Regions from separate parts of the Streptomyces sp. TLI_053 genome, predicted to be linked through region 3. Evidence: riboswitches for the same ligand, from Rfam matches in the RefSeq annotation. Region 3 holds a riboswitch; each other region holds the start of a gene.

Region 1 (3,914 bases), 3.3 Mb from region 3:
CCGGGCAGTGCACGGCCGAGGTCCAGCCGAGGGGCGAGGAGTCGCCGTGCACATAGCCCCGGGTGGCGGCCCGCCGGCCCGGGGTGCGCAGCGCGGAGACCAGCCCGGCCACGTACTCCTCGTGGTCGGCGGGCTTGGGGCCGGGGAAGGCGGCCCTGCGCAGGTAGAGCCCCCAGAACGCGGGCGAGCGCACCAGCAGCGCGCCCATCGCCCGGACCACCGTCCGCTGCAGGGCGGTGGGCGGCACGTTCTCGACGAAGGCGTCGATCAGGACGATCCCGGCGACCCGCTCCGGGGCGTCCCCGGCGGCTCCGACCACGCTGGCGCCGGTGTAGGAGTTGCCCGCCAGGACGGCCCGGTCGATGCCCAGGTGGTCCAGCAGGGCGAGCACGTCTCCGGCGATCGCGGCGGGGGAGTAGTCGTCCCAGTGGATCGAGGAGTCGCCGAAGCCGCGCAGGTCCATGGTGATCACCCGGCGGCCGGCGGCGGTCAGCAGCGGGCGCAGGTGCCGGTACGCGGCCCGGCTGTCGAGCATCCCCGGGAGCAGGACGACGGGGGTGCCGTCGCCGCGCCCGGTGTCGTCGAAGGCGATCCGGCCACCGGGGAGGTCGAGGTAGCGGGTGGCGGGGGCGATGGTGCCGTTCATGGGAGCCTCCTCGGGCGGTCGTCGGCGAGTGCCGATAGCCATAAAGCTAAGGCTAATAGCCTTAGCCGTCAAGCCCTCCCGAGCGGCGGTCCGCGCCCGGGCCGGTCAGACTCCCTCCACCTTGAACGGGTCGTGCTCGGTCAGCAGCTTGTCCAGCCGGGCCTGGTCGACCCTGGTGACGAGATCGGTGGTCTCCTGCCGGTCCCGGACCACCTTGGCCAGGGTGAACGCCGAGGTGACCGTCCAGAGCAGGCCGACGGCGAGGAAGGCCCTGGTCCACGGCTCGACCGGCAGGTAGGCGATCCCGGCGCCGAGGGCGGTGCCGGAGAGGGCGAAGGACAGGACGGCCTGGATGTAGTAGGCGGCCGTGGTGCGTGACTGCATCGGTGCGCTCATGGCGCCCAGAATGGCCGCGCGGCTCCGGTCGCACATGAGTAGTCGTACTCAGATGGGAGCCCGTTCGTTGACGTCCTCTCACGTTCGGTAGTGTCAGGTGTCATCAAACGTCACAAATCGCCCATCGGACCGCGCAGCGTCCGATCCGTGTCCGGTCGTCATCAACGGATGGCTTGGAATCGGGGGGCTCTCGGATTAACGTTTGATAACGCAGCGCGGACCGCAACGCCGTACCCAGACGGCACCGTGCGCCGTCGCCTAATCCCGCCGGCCGGCCTCCGGGCAGGCCATGGGAGCCGGGGAACCATGTTCCTTGGGGTGAATCGGCAGGGTCGGGGCATCGCCCGGACCCAGCCGTAGGAGACCTTCCTGCTCCGAACCCGTCAGCTAACCCGGTAGGCGCGAAGGAAGGAAAGGAGCGCGCCTCCGTGGCGTCGACGCACACCCAGGCACACCCGTCCGGGTCCTCCACCGGCACCCAGCTGCTCGACCACCCCGGCCCGTTCGCCGGCCACGGTCCCTTCGGCGGCTCCGCCGACGAGAGCGCCCCGCCGGCCGCCGACACCAGCCGGCACCGGATGCCCCGTCAGACCCGCGGCACCGCGCCGCTGCTCGGCGTCACCGCCGTCGCCGCCACCCTGGGCGCGACCGGCTTCGCCTCCGCCACCCCGGCCGCCGCGCCCGCCGTGGAGACCCCCGACGAGACCCCGGTCGCGCTGTCCGCCGACCCCGGCCTCGCGCTCGCCGCCCGGATCCAGCAGCAGGCCGACAGCCAGCGCACCGCCGCCGAGGAGACCGCCCGGGTCCAGGCCGCCCAGGAGGCCGAGGCCAAGCGCGCCGCCCAGGTCGCCCAGCAGGAGCAGGCCCGGCGCACCGCCGAGGAGGCCGAGAAGGCCAAGCTCGCCGCCATCAAGCTGCCGGTCCGCGACTACCGGCTCTCCGCCCACTACGGCCAGAGCGCGCGCTACTGGGCGCACCTGCACACCGGCCTCGACTTCGCCGCCGACCAGGGCGAACCCGTCTACGCGGTCGGCCAGGGCACCATCACCTCGGCCGGCTGGGCCGGCGCCTACGGCTACCGGATCGTCGAGACCCTGCCCGACGGCACCGAGATCTGGTACTGCCACCTCTCCTCGATCATCAAGGGCTCCGGCAAGGTCCTCCCCGGCCAGCAGATCGGCAAGGTCGGCGCCACCGGCAACGTCACCGGCGCCCACCTGCACGTCGAGGTCCGCCCCGGTGGCGGAGCCCCGGTCGACCCGGAGACCTGGTTCGAGCAGCGCGGCGTCACCCCCTGACGCCGTCTTCCTGACCCGGCTCCCCCGAGCACGACGAGGGGCCCCGGCCGCACGGCGGCTCCAGGGGCCCCTCGCCGTGTTCCGCGCCTACTCCGGCGCCCGCTCGTCGCCGTCCGTGTCCGCGTCCGGGGCCGCGTACCCGTCGCCGTCCGTGTCCGCGTAGCCGTCCGCCGGTTCGTCGCCGTCCGTCTCCGTGAACCCGTCGCCGTCCGCCCGCTCCTCCGCCCAGGCCGCGTCCAGCCCGGCCAGATAGGCGTCGATCTCCGCCGGCCCCGGCTCCGGCGCCAGCTCCGGGAACTCCGCCACCAGCAGCTCCGGCAGCCCCGGCACCGTCCAGGTCCCGGCCAGCTCCAGCGCCGCCAGCGCCGCGGCCTCCTCGAACGCCCCGAAGTCCCCGGCCAGCTCCTCCGGCATCGGCCGGCCCAGGGCCGTCAGCTCGGCCAGGTTCCGGTAGCTGCGCCGCATCAGCCCCTGTTCCAGCAGCCGCCGCGCGCCGTCCGTGGCCATCCCGACCGCCAGCGTCCGGCCGCCGGCCTCCCAGCCCCCGTCGTCCACCGGGTCCAGCACGCCGTCCGCCTCCAGCGCCGCGAACGACGCCAGCCGCTCCTCCTCCGGCAGCTCCCGGAACCCCTCCAGCCAGGCCCGCACCGCCTCCCCGTCGGCGGTGTCCACCCCGGCCGCGCGCAGCAGCAGCGTGTACAGCCGGGGCCAGGTCACCAGGTCGGCCCGGCGCAGCAGTCCGGCCGCCACCTCGCCCTGCCACTCGGCCTCCGCGTGCAGCCGCTCCTGCCGCTTGGCGTTCAGCCGCTTCGCCGCCCGCCGGTGGTCGATCAGCAGCCGCACCGCCGCGCCGTACGCCAGCGGGTCCTGCCCCGGCTCCGGCTGGACGTACAGGTACAGGCGCTCGTACAACAGGTGCTCCACCGCGGCGGAGGTGAGTTCGGGCCAGCCGTCGTGCATCCTGCCCTCGCCCAGCTCCAGCAGCGCCAGCACCGCTCGCAGCGGGCTCTCGGCGACCGGCTCGCGGCCCTCCGCCTCCGCCCAGGCGAGCAGCTCGGCGGCCTTGGTGCGCGGGGCGAGCCGCAGGTCTTCGTCTTCCATAACCACGAACCGTAACCGCTGGTCGCGGGTAGGGTCGGGAGCCATGGTCCCCGTTCGACTCACCGGTGCCCGGCTTGCCGTGCGCGAGTTCCACCACACCCCCGAGGACGTGGCCGCGCTGCACGCCGTGTTCGGCGACCCGGAGGCCACCCGCTACCTCCCGTTCGCCCCGCGCGACCTCGAGACCTGCGCCGACCAGGTCGCCCAGTTCGTCGAGGAGGCCGAGAAGGACCACCGGGAGGTCTACCGGCTCGCCGTCACCCGCCTTTCCGACGCCGACGACCCGGCCCGCGCCGTCCCGATCGGCAACGCCGCGCTCGGTCTCGTCCCGTTCGGGGCCGCCACCATCGGCTACGCGCTGCGCCGCGACGTCTGGGGTTCCGGCTACGCGGGCGAGCTGGTCGCCCTGCTGCGCGACTTCGCCTTCGGCCCGCTCGGCGTGCACCGGCTGGAGGCCCGGGTGGACGTCGACA
Region 2 (3,914 bases), 190 kb from region 3:
GGCCACTCGAAGCCGGAGGCGCCGGTGGCGCCCTGCACGCCGACGGCGACGCAGTCCACGGCCTTGCCCCCGGTGCCCGCGCCGAGGTTGAAGCCGGTCAGCCGGTACGCCCGGGGGTTGGGTTCGAGCAGGGTGCGGGAGGCGACGCAGGACTCGTAGACGATGTCGTCGGAGGGCTGCTGGGGAGTGCGGGTGTCCAGCGGGCCGTCCCACCAGTAGGCGTCCTCCCAGGTCTCGTGGCTGACGCAGCCGCGGAAGGTGATGCCGTGGCTGGCGTGCGGCACGAACGCGTGGCTGCCCGCGTCGCGGACGACCACGCCCTCGACCACGGTGCCCCGGGAGGCGTCGCCGAGCCGGTGGAAGTGCAGCCCGTACCGGCCGAGCACCGGCGCGGTGACGGGCGCGGTGCCGTTGGGGCCCCGCCAGGTCTCCTTGGTGTCGGCGCGCGGCCCGACCCAGCGCAGCGCGGTGTGCCGGACGTCGGCCCGGCGGGTGCTGGTGAGGTGGACGTGGGCGCGGCCCCCGGCGCTGCCCTCGACCCGGACGCTGCGGGTGAGGTTGAGCAGTTCGGCGCCGACGGTGACGCCCCCTCCGGCGGCCACCCTGGGGTGCGGGTACTTGAGCGGGGTGGTGAGGGTGACGGTGGTTCCGCTGACGGACCGGACGGTGACCAGGTCGTAGGCGGCGGCGAAGCCGTCCTGGTCCGGCGGACCGGTCGGGGTGACGGCCAGTTCGTCGCCGGGGAGCCAGCCCGCGGGCGGAGCGGCCAGGTTGACGACGGTGTCGCCGGCCCTGAGCTCGCGCTCGGCGCGGACCCAGGCGGTCTTGGCGGCGCCGTCGAGCCGCAGGTAGCCGGCGCCGGTGACCCAGAGGCCGACGTCGGTGTCCACCACTTTCATACCGTCACCCTGGAAGCGCTTCTCGTCGACGGCGGGGAAGCGGAGGGTGTGGACCCGGTCGCCGTCGGGGGCGAGGGCGAGCGTGCCGCGGATCTCGACGTTGCCCGCGGCGGCGAGGGTGAGGGTGCGGTCGGCGGCGAAGGTGAGGCTGCCGCCCGGCTCGACCAGCAGGGAGCCGACCTCGGCGTCGGTGTCGAGCAGGACCTTGTCGGTGATCCGGACGGCACTGCGCGGTCCGGGCGGACCACCGCCCCAGCCGGCCCGGTCGGACCAGCGGCGGCCGCCCTGGTCGACGGTGGGCGCGGGGGCGGGCTGCTCGGGGGGCCCGGTGCCCGGGGCGGCGCCGGCGCCCGGCGAGGCGGCGCCGTGGCCGCCGTCCTGGCCCATCGGGGCGGCCGCCCCGGGCGGGTCGGTGCCGACGACGGCGGCCGGGGTCACCAACCGGGTCTCGCCGGTCAGGGAGCGGCGCAGGACCTCCTCGCCGCTGATCGCCGCGAAGGCGGTGCCGACGGCCAGCCAGCGCAGTAAAGCGCGGCGACTTACGGGAGTTCGGGGTGGTTCGGGCGGGATGTCCGCTCTGCGATGTTTTGCCCTGCGGTGCGCTCCACGTGACCTGGCGGCCGGACGGGCGGCGTCCGGCTCCTCGTCGATGCCCATCGGTGCGTAGCCCTCCCCCCGGGCGGCTGCGTCGGCGTCGGCATGGTGCCGACGCTCTGAAGCATAGGCAGTTGTGTTGGCCATGACGGGCGTTGCCGGAAATCGGTCATTTCTGATCATGAAGGACAGCGGTTCAGCACGGCTTTCGCAAACTGTGACGGTCATCACACATGTTTGCGGTTTGAAGCCGCCTCTGCTTAACGTGCTCCCCGTTCGTGGCCACACGGACCCAGCCCGTCCGCGACGCCGAGTCCTGCCGTCGGGCGTGCTGGCAGCGCAATGCATCACGGCAGGAGCGGGGGAACCACAGGTAGTTCGCCCAGGACCGGTCCACGGACCGGACCCGGGCTAGGGGTGAAGCCGCGTCCACAGCGCGGCCGGGCTACTCCGGCCCGAATCCGACAGCTCACCTCGCAGGCGTGGGAGAGGACCACGTCTTCATGCTGCCCACCAACGGCACCCGTCTGTCCGGCCGCACCCGTCGCGCGATCGCCGCCCTCGGCGTCGCGGGCATCGGCCTCACCGTCCCCTGCCTCACCGCCGGCACGGCCTCGGCCGCCTCCGTCGCCACCTGGGACAAGGTCGCCCAGTGCGAGAGCACCGGCAACTGGAGCATCAACACCGGCAACGGCTTCTACGGCGGCCTCCAGTTCACCAACTCCACCTGGGCCGAGTTCGGCGGTACCTCCTTCGCCGCCCGCGCCGACCTCGCCACCAAGGACCAGCAGATCGCGATCGCCGAGAAGGTGCTCGCCGTGCAGGGCCCCGGCGCCTGGCCGGTCTGCTCGGTCCAGGCCGGTCTGACCAAGGGCGGCACCCCCGCCGCCGTGGACACCTCGGCCACCGCCGCACCGGCCGCCAAGACCCCGGCCCCGGCCGCCAAGCCCGCCGAGAAGCCGGCCGCCAAGCCCGCGAACCCGGCCCCGGCCGCCGACGACGCCGCCCAGCAGCGCACCGGCGCCCAGGACTGGCAGGAGTGGCACCGCCAGGCGGGCCAGGAGGCCTCCGCGGACTACACCGTGGTCGCCGGCGACTGGCTGTCCTCCATCGCCGACAAGAACAACGTCCAGGGCGGCTGGGAGCGGCTGTACGAGCTCAACCGCGCCACCCTGTCCGAGGGCCCGCACAGCATCTACCCGGGCCAGCACCTGACCCTCGGCGACCGCGCCGAGGCGAAGGCCCCGGCCGCCGACCGGTCCGGCCAGGGCTTCGACTGGTTCAACCGCGCCAAGGACGCGCAGAACGGCTCCGGGACCGCTGCCAAGCCCGCCGCCCAGCCGGCCGCGAAGGCCGAGACCCCGGCCCCCGCCCCGGCCGCCACCGGCAGCATGGCCGCCGCCGTCTCCTTCGCCCAGTCGAAGGTCGGCCAGGCCTACGTCTACGGCGGCACCGGCAACGGCGGCTGGGACTGCTCCGGCCTGACCCAGGCCGCGCTGCGCGCCGCGGGCGTCTCCGTCCCGCGCGTCGCCGCCGACCAGGCCGCCGCGTCCACGCACGTCTCGCTGGACTCGCTCAAGGCGGGCGACCTGCTGTTCTGGTCCAACAACGGCCAGGACTCCGGTGTCTACCACGTCGCCCTCTACATCGGCGACGGCAAGTACGTCGAGGCCGCCAACCCGAGCTCGGGCGTGCGGGTCCAGACCGTCGCCAACTGGGCGCCGGACTTCGCCGGCCGGGTCTGATCCGGCAGTGCGCCCCGGCCCCGGGGGAGTCGTCGCTCCTCTCCCCGGGGCCGGGGCGTGCCCGCGCACGGCACCGGCGCGGTCACGGTTCCCGGACAGCCATGGTCAGGGACGCGCCCCGGCGGGCATGCTGCTGCTCTGCACCCGAGGAGGAGTCACCATGGCCCAGGTCACCGTCACGCTCGACGCCAATCTCGCCATCGACGCGATGATGCTGTCCGGCACCAAGAGCCCGCAGGACGCCGTCGAACTGATCCTCCGTGACTTCCTGGAGCGGGGCCGGCGCACCGGGGCCCGTACCGGCGACGCCGCCGACGGGCACCGGGTGAGCCAGGACCGGCCCACCGTCCAGGAGGGCTGAGCGGAACGCCGAGGGGCCCGGGAGCTGTTGCTCCCGGGCCCCTCGTGGTGTCTCCTCAGCGTGCGCGGCCCCCGGTCGAGCCGCGCATCACCAGCTCCGGCTGGAACATGAACTCCCCGCGCTGGGCGGCGTTCCCGCCGACCTCCTCCAGCAGGGCGTCCACGGCGGCGGTGGCCATCGCCTCCACCGGCTGGCGCACGGTGGTCAGCGGCGGCTCGGTGAAAGCTATCAGCGGCGAGTCGTCGAAGCCGACCACCGAGACGTCCTGCGGCACCGCCAGGCCCCGCTGACGGACCGCCCGGATCGCGCCCAGCG
Region 3 (3,914 bases):
GCCCGCGTGCCGCACCTCGACCGCCGCCAGCACGGTCGCGGTCAGCGGTGCCACCAGCAGCACCATCCCGCTCCCCATCACCGCGACGGCGGGCAGTACGTCCGTCCAGTAGGAGGCGTCGGGCCCGATCCGCAGCATCAGCAGCACGCCCGCCGCGCACAGCAGCGGGCCGACGGTGAGCGGCAGCCGCGGGCCGATCCGCTTGCCCAGCCGCCCCGCCCGGGCGGAGAGCGCCAGCATGATCACGGTGATCGGCACCAGGGCGAGTCCGGAGACCAGCGGGGAGAAGCCGGAGACGATCTGCAGCTGCACGACCAGCAGGAAGAAGACCCCGCTGAACGCCGCGTACACGGCGAGGGTGACCAGGTTGACGGCGGTGAACAGCCGTGAGGAGAACAGTCCCAGCGGCAGCATCGGCTCCGGGGTGCGGCGCTCGACCAGGACGAAGGCGGCGCCGAGCAGGAGCCCGGCCGTGCCGGTGACCCAGACGGTGGCGGAGAGACCGCTCCCGGCGGCGGTCAGCGCATAGGTGATCGAGCCGAGCGCGAGGGCGGCCAGGACCGCGCCGAGCACGTCGAAGCGCCCGGTCGAGCTCTCGTCCCGGCTCTCCGGGACGTGCCGGGCCGCGACCGCGATCACCGTCGCGGCCAGCGGCAGGTTCAGCAGGAAGATCCAGCGCCAGCCCGGGCCGTCCACCAGCCAGCCGCCGAGGAACGGGCCCACCGCCGCCGACACCCCGCCGAGGCCGGACCAGAGGCCGACCGCCGCCGAGCGGTCGTCCGGACGGAACACCGCCTGGAGCATCGCCAGCGAGCCGGGGGTGAGCAGCGCCCCGCCGATGCCCTGCACGGCACGGGCCGCGATCAGCACCTCGATGGTCGGCGCGGCGGCGCAGGCGGCCGAGGCGACGGCGAACCAGACGACGCCCAGCAGGAAGATCCGGCGCCGCCCGTACCGGTCGCCGAGCGCGCCACCGAGCAGGATCAGGCCCGCCAGGGTGAGCAGATAGGCGTTCAGCGTCCATTGCAGGGCGTCGAGCCGGGCGTCGAGATCGGTGCCGATCCGGGGCAGTGCGACGTTCACGACGGTTCCGTCGAGCATCGCCATGCTGGAGCCGAGCACGGTCGCCAGAAGTACCCAGCGTCCCTGTGCGGTGCCCAACCGCAGGGTGCCGGCATCGGTGGTGGTCACGGCCCATGGTGGGGCTCGTGGGGCCGACGTGACAAGGGTCACCGGGGGTGTGTCGGAGATGTCCGTTCCGTGAGTGATCGTGTGCGCACTGATGACGACATCGGCGCAGGGTGGTGGATCACGTGCACTCGGTGAATGGATTGTGTGCTTACTGTGCATGCCTTTCATGCGGAGCGTCACGGTGTTCCGGACTTTGGTCCCGGGTTCCGGAGATCGACATTGCTTCACCCGAACGGATGGGTTTTAGTTCAGCGACCGCCCGGCGTCAGCCCGGGTGGCCACCGGGTGGAACGCCTAGTCCTGCCGCTGCCCGGTGGTTCGCAACGAACTCTGTACGGCAGGAGCGGGGGACCCACAGGTAAGTCGCCGGACCCGAATTGACGGTCCGGCTTGGGGTGAAGCCGCATTTCTCTGCGGCCGGGCAACTCCAGCCCGAACCCGACAGCTCACCTCGCAGGCGTCGGAGAGGACAGCTTCCATGCCCGCACAGGCTCGTCGTATCGCCATGCCCCGCGCCGTCCGCATCGGCATCGCCACCGCCGTCACCGGCGCCGCGTTCGCCCTCCCGCTGGTGACCACCGTCACCGCCCAGGCCCACGAGGCCCCGGCCGCCGGGCACACGCACCAGAGCAGCACCTGGACCGGCGCCGCCAGCGTCGACGCCGCCCCGGCCGCTGCCGAGAACGCCCCGGCCGCCCCGGCCGCTCCCGCCGCCGAGGCCGCTCCGGCCGACTACAAGGTCGTCGGTGGGGACACCCTGTCGAAGATCGCCGACGCGAAGAACGTCGAGGGTGGCTGGAAGGCGCTGTTCGAGCACAACCGCTCGGTCATCGGTGCCAACCCGAACCTCATCTTCCCGGGTCAGCAGCTCGCGCTCGGCACCAAGGCCGCCGAGGGCGCCAAGCCGGCCGCTCCGGCCGAGGCCGCCAAGCCGGCCGCCCCCGCCGCCAAGGCGCAGACCTCGCAGGACTCCGTGAAGCCGGCCAAGCCGACCGCTCCGGCCGAGAAGCCGGCCGCTCCGGCCGCCAAGCCCGCCGCCAAGCCGGCCGTTCAGGCCGTCGTCGCCCCGGTCGCGAAGCCGGCCGCTCCGGCCCCGGCCGCCGCCACCTCCGGCTTCTTCGCCCCGCTGGCCAACCCGAAGCTCGGCACCGCCTACGGTGTGGCCGGCTCGATGTGGGCCTCCGGCCACCACACCGGCGCCGACTTCGTCGCTGCCACCGGCACCCCGCTGCGCGCCGTCGCGGCCGGCACCGTGGTGAAGGCCGGCAACGGCGGCGCCTACGGCAACGAGGTCGAGATCAAGCTCGCCGACGGCAAGTACGCCGAGTACGCGCACCTGTCCTCGATCGGCGTCTCCATCGGTCAGACCGTCACCGCCGGCCAGCAGATCGGCCTCTCCGGTGCGACCGGCAACGTGACCGGCCCGCACCTGCACTTCGAGATCCGCACCGGTTCGGAGTACGGCTCGGACATCGACCCGATCGCCTACCTGCGGGCGCACGGCGTCGCGATCTGACCTTCGGTCGGATCATCTGCCACCGCCGGGTGCGGGGCGAAACGACCTCCCGGAATGGTCATGTCGGGTGACCGCTGGACCGGGTGGACGCCGCACCCGAGTGGATTGACGGGCGCGGGACACGCCCGTCCTGCCGGCCGGCCCGGCTCACGAGAACTCTCTCGTGGGCCGGGCCGGCCGTCGTTGTGGCGGGGCTCGAGGGTGGGGAGGAGCGGGGCGGGGCGAACCGATATCGGGTCAGTTCCGCTGTCGGGCGGGCTGGTTCGCGCTTCCGTTGGGTTCAGGACCGGTGGGTGGCCGGCTCCTGCTCGGCGGCGGACAGCAGTTGGTGCACCCGGTGGCCGAACTCGTCCGCGTCGCGGGCCGGTTCGATGAAGACCAGGCGGACGTCGCGGTGGCCGTGCGGGTGGTCCAGGCGGAGCACCAGGCCGTACCGGTCGAGCGCGAGCGGGCGGACCTCGGGGCGGTCGGCGAGCAGCGCCGGGTCGAGCAGCCGAGTGAGCACGGCGAGCGCGTCGGGGTGGTCGTCGGCCAGATGGGTGAGCAGTCCGGCTTCGTAGCGGGCCAGCGGGTCGGGGGCGGCCGCCGCGAGGTCGGCGCCGGTGATCGCGGTGGTGCCGTACGGGGTCGAGAGCACGGCGTGCGCGACGTCCAGGCGCAGGTGCACGCTGAGGCCGTCGTCGGCGAGGTGGGCGAGGTGGAGCCGGCCGGCCAGGGTGAGCCGCCCGCGCACCCGGTCGCGCACGGCCACCGGGGCGATGTCGGTGAGGTCGAGCACGACGGCGAGGCCGTCCTGCTCGCGGGCGGCGGCGGAGGTCACCGGGGAGTCGAGCGGCGCGCGCAGCCGGAGCCGGGAGCCGTGCACCGAGACGGGGGTGGAGAGTTCGTGCTGCTCGCCGCCGGCGCGGAGGACCACCGAGGAGGTGGCGGTCAGCAGGCTGCCGATGCGCTCGGCGGCGGTGGGCTCGGGAATCTCGGCATCGTGCTGCGGGTGCGGACTCATGGGATCGGGACCTCCGGCGGACGAGCTGACCTTGTAGTTAGGTGAGCCTAACCTAATCATTGGAGGGGGAGAGGGCAAGGTGTCGTCGGGGTGGGGCGGAACCGGCCATGCGCGAAGGGCCCCGACCCGGCTTGTGTGCCGGGATCGGGGCCCTTGCGGTGCGGGTGGTGCGCGCGGGTCAGGCGACGACCGCCTGGGCGTCGA

Evidence for each region. A riboswitch is a leader RNA that binds a small molecule or an ion and turns the genes downstream of it on or off. The one in region 3 is predicted to bind cyclic di-AMP.
Region 1: it holds a riboswitch for cyclic di-AMP, as region 3 does, so the genes downstream of both, BLU95_RS21240 (M23 family metallopeptidase) here and BLU95_RS07625 (M23 family metallopeptidase) in region 3, are expected to answer to the same signal.
Region 2: it holds a riboswitch for cyclic di-AMP, as region 3 does, so the genes downstream of both, BLU95_RS44995 (transglycosylase family protein) here and BLU95_RS07625 (M23 family metallopeptidase) in region 3, are expected to answer to the same signal.

The regions. Positions count from the first base shown of each region.
Region 1 covers NZ_LT629775.1:5,232,968-5,236,881, forward strand. The annotation lists gene BLU95_RS21230 (alpha/beta fold hydrolase) at 1-646, opposite strand, end outside; gene BLU95_RS21235 (YiaA/YiaB family inner membrane protein) at 752-1,042, opposite strand; cyclic di-AMP (ydaO/yuaA leader) riboswitch at 1,288-1,458, shown strand; gene BLU95_RS21240 (M23 family metallopeptidase) at 1,471-2,340, shown strand; gene BLU95_RS21245 (hypothetical protein) at 2,428-3,441, opposite strand; gene BLU95_RS21250 (GNAT family N-acetyltransferase) at 3,485-3,914, shown strand, end outside.
Region 2 covers NZ_LT629775.1:2,142,351-2,146,264, forward strand. The annotation lists gene BLU95_RS08390 (hypothetical protein) at 1-1,556, opposite strand, end outside; cyclic di-AMP (ydaO/yuaA leader) riboswitch at 1,822-1,989, shown strand; gene BLU95_RS44995 (transglycosylase family protein) at 1,976-3,238, shown strand; gene BLU95_RS08400 (hypothetical protein) at 3,399-3,599, shown strand; gene BLU95_RS08405 (LacI family DNA-binding transcriptional regulator) at 3,655-3,914, opposite strand, start outside.
Region 3 covers NZ_LT629775.1:1,955,302-1,959,215, reverse strand. The annotation lists gene BLU95_RS07630 (MFS transporter) at 1-1,191, opposite strand, end outside; cyclic di-AMP (ydaO/yuaA leader) riboswitch at 1,501-1,666, shown strand; gene BLU95_RS07625 (M23 family metallopeptidase) at 1,670-2,707, shown strand; gene BLU95_RS07620 (DUF2470 domain-containing protein) at 2,988-3,710, opposite strand; gene BLU95_RS07615 (RidA family protein) at 3,889-3,914, opposite strand, start outside.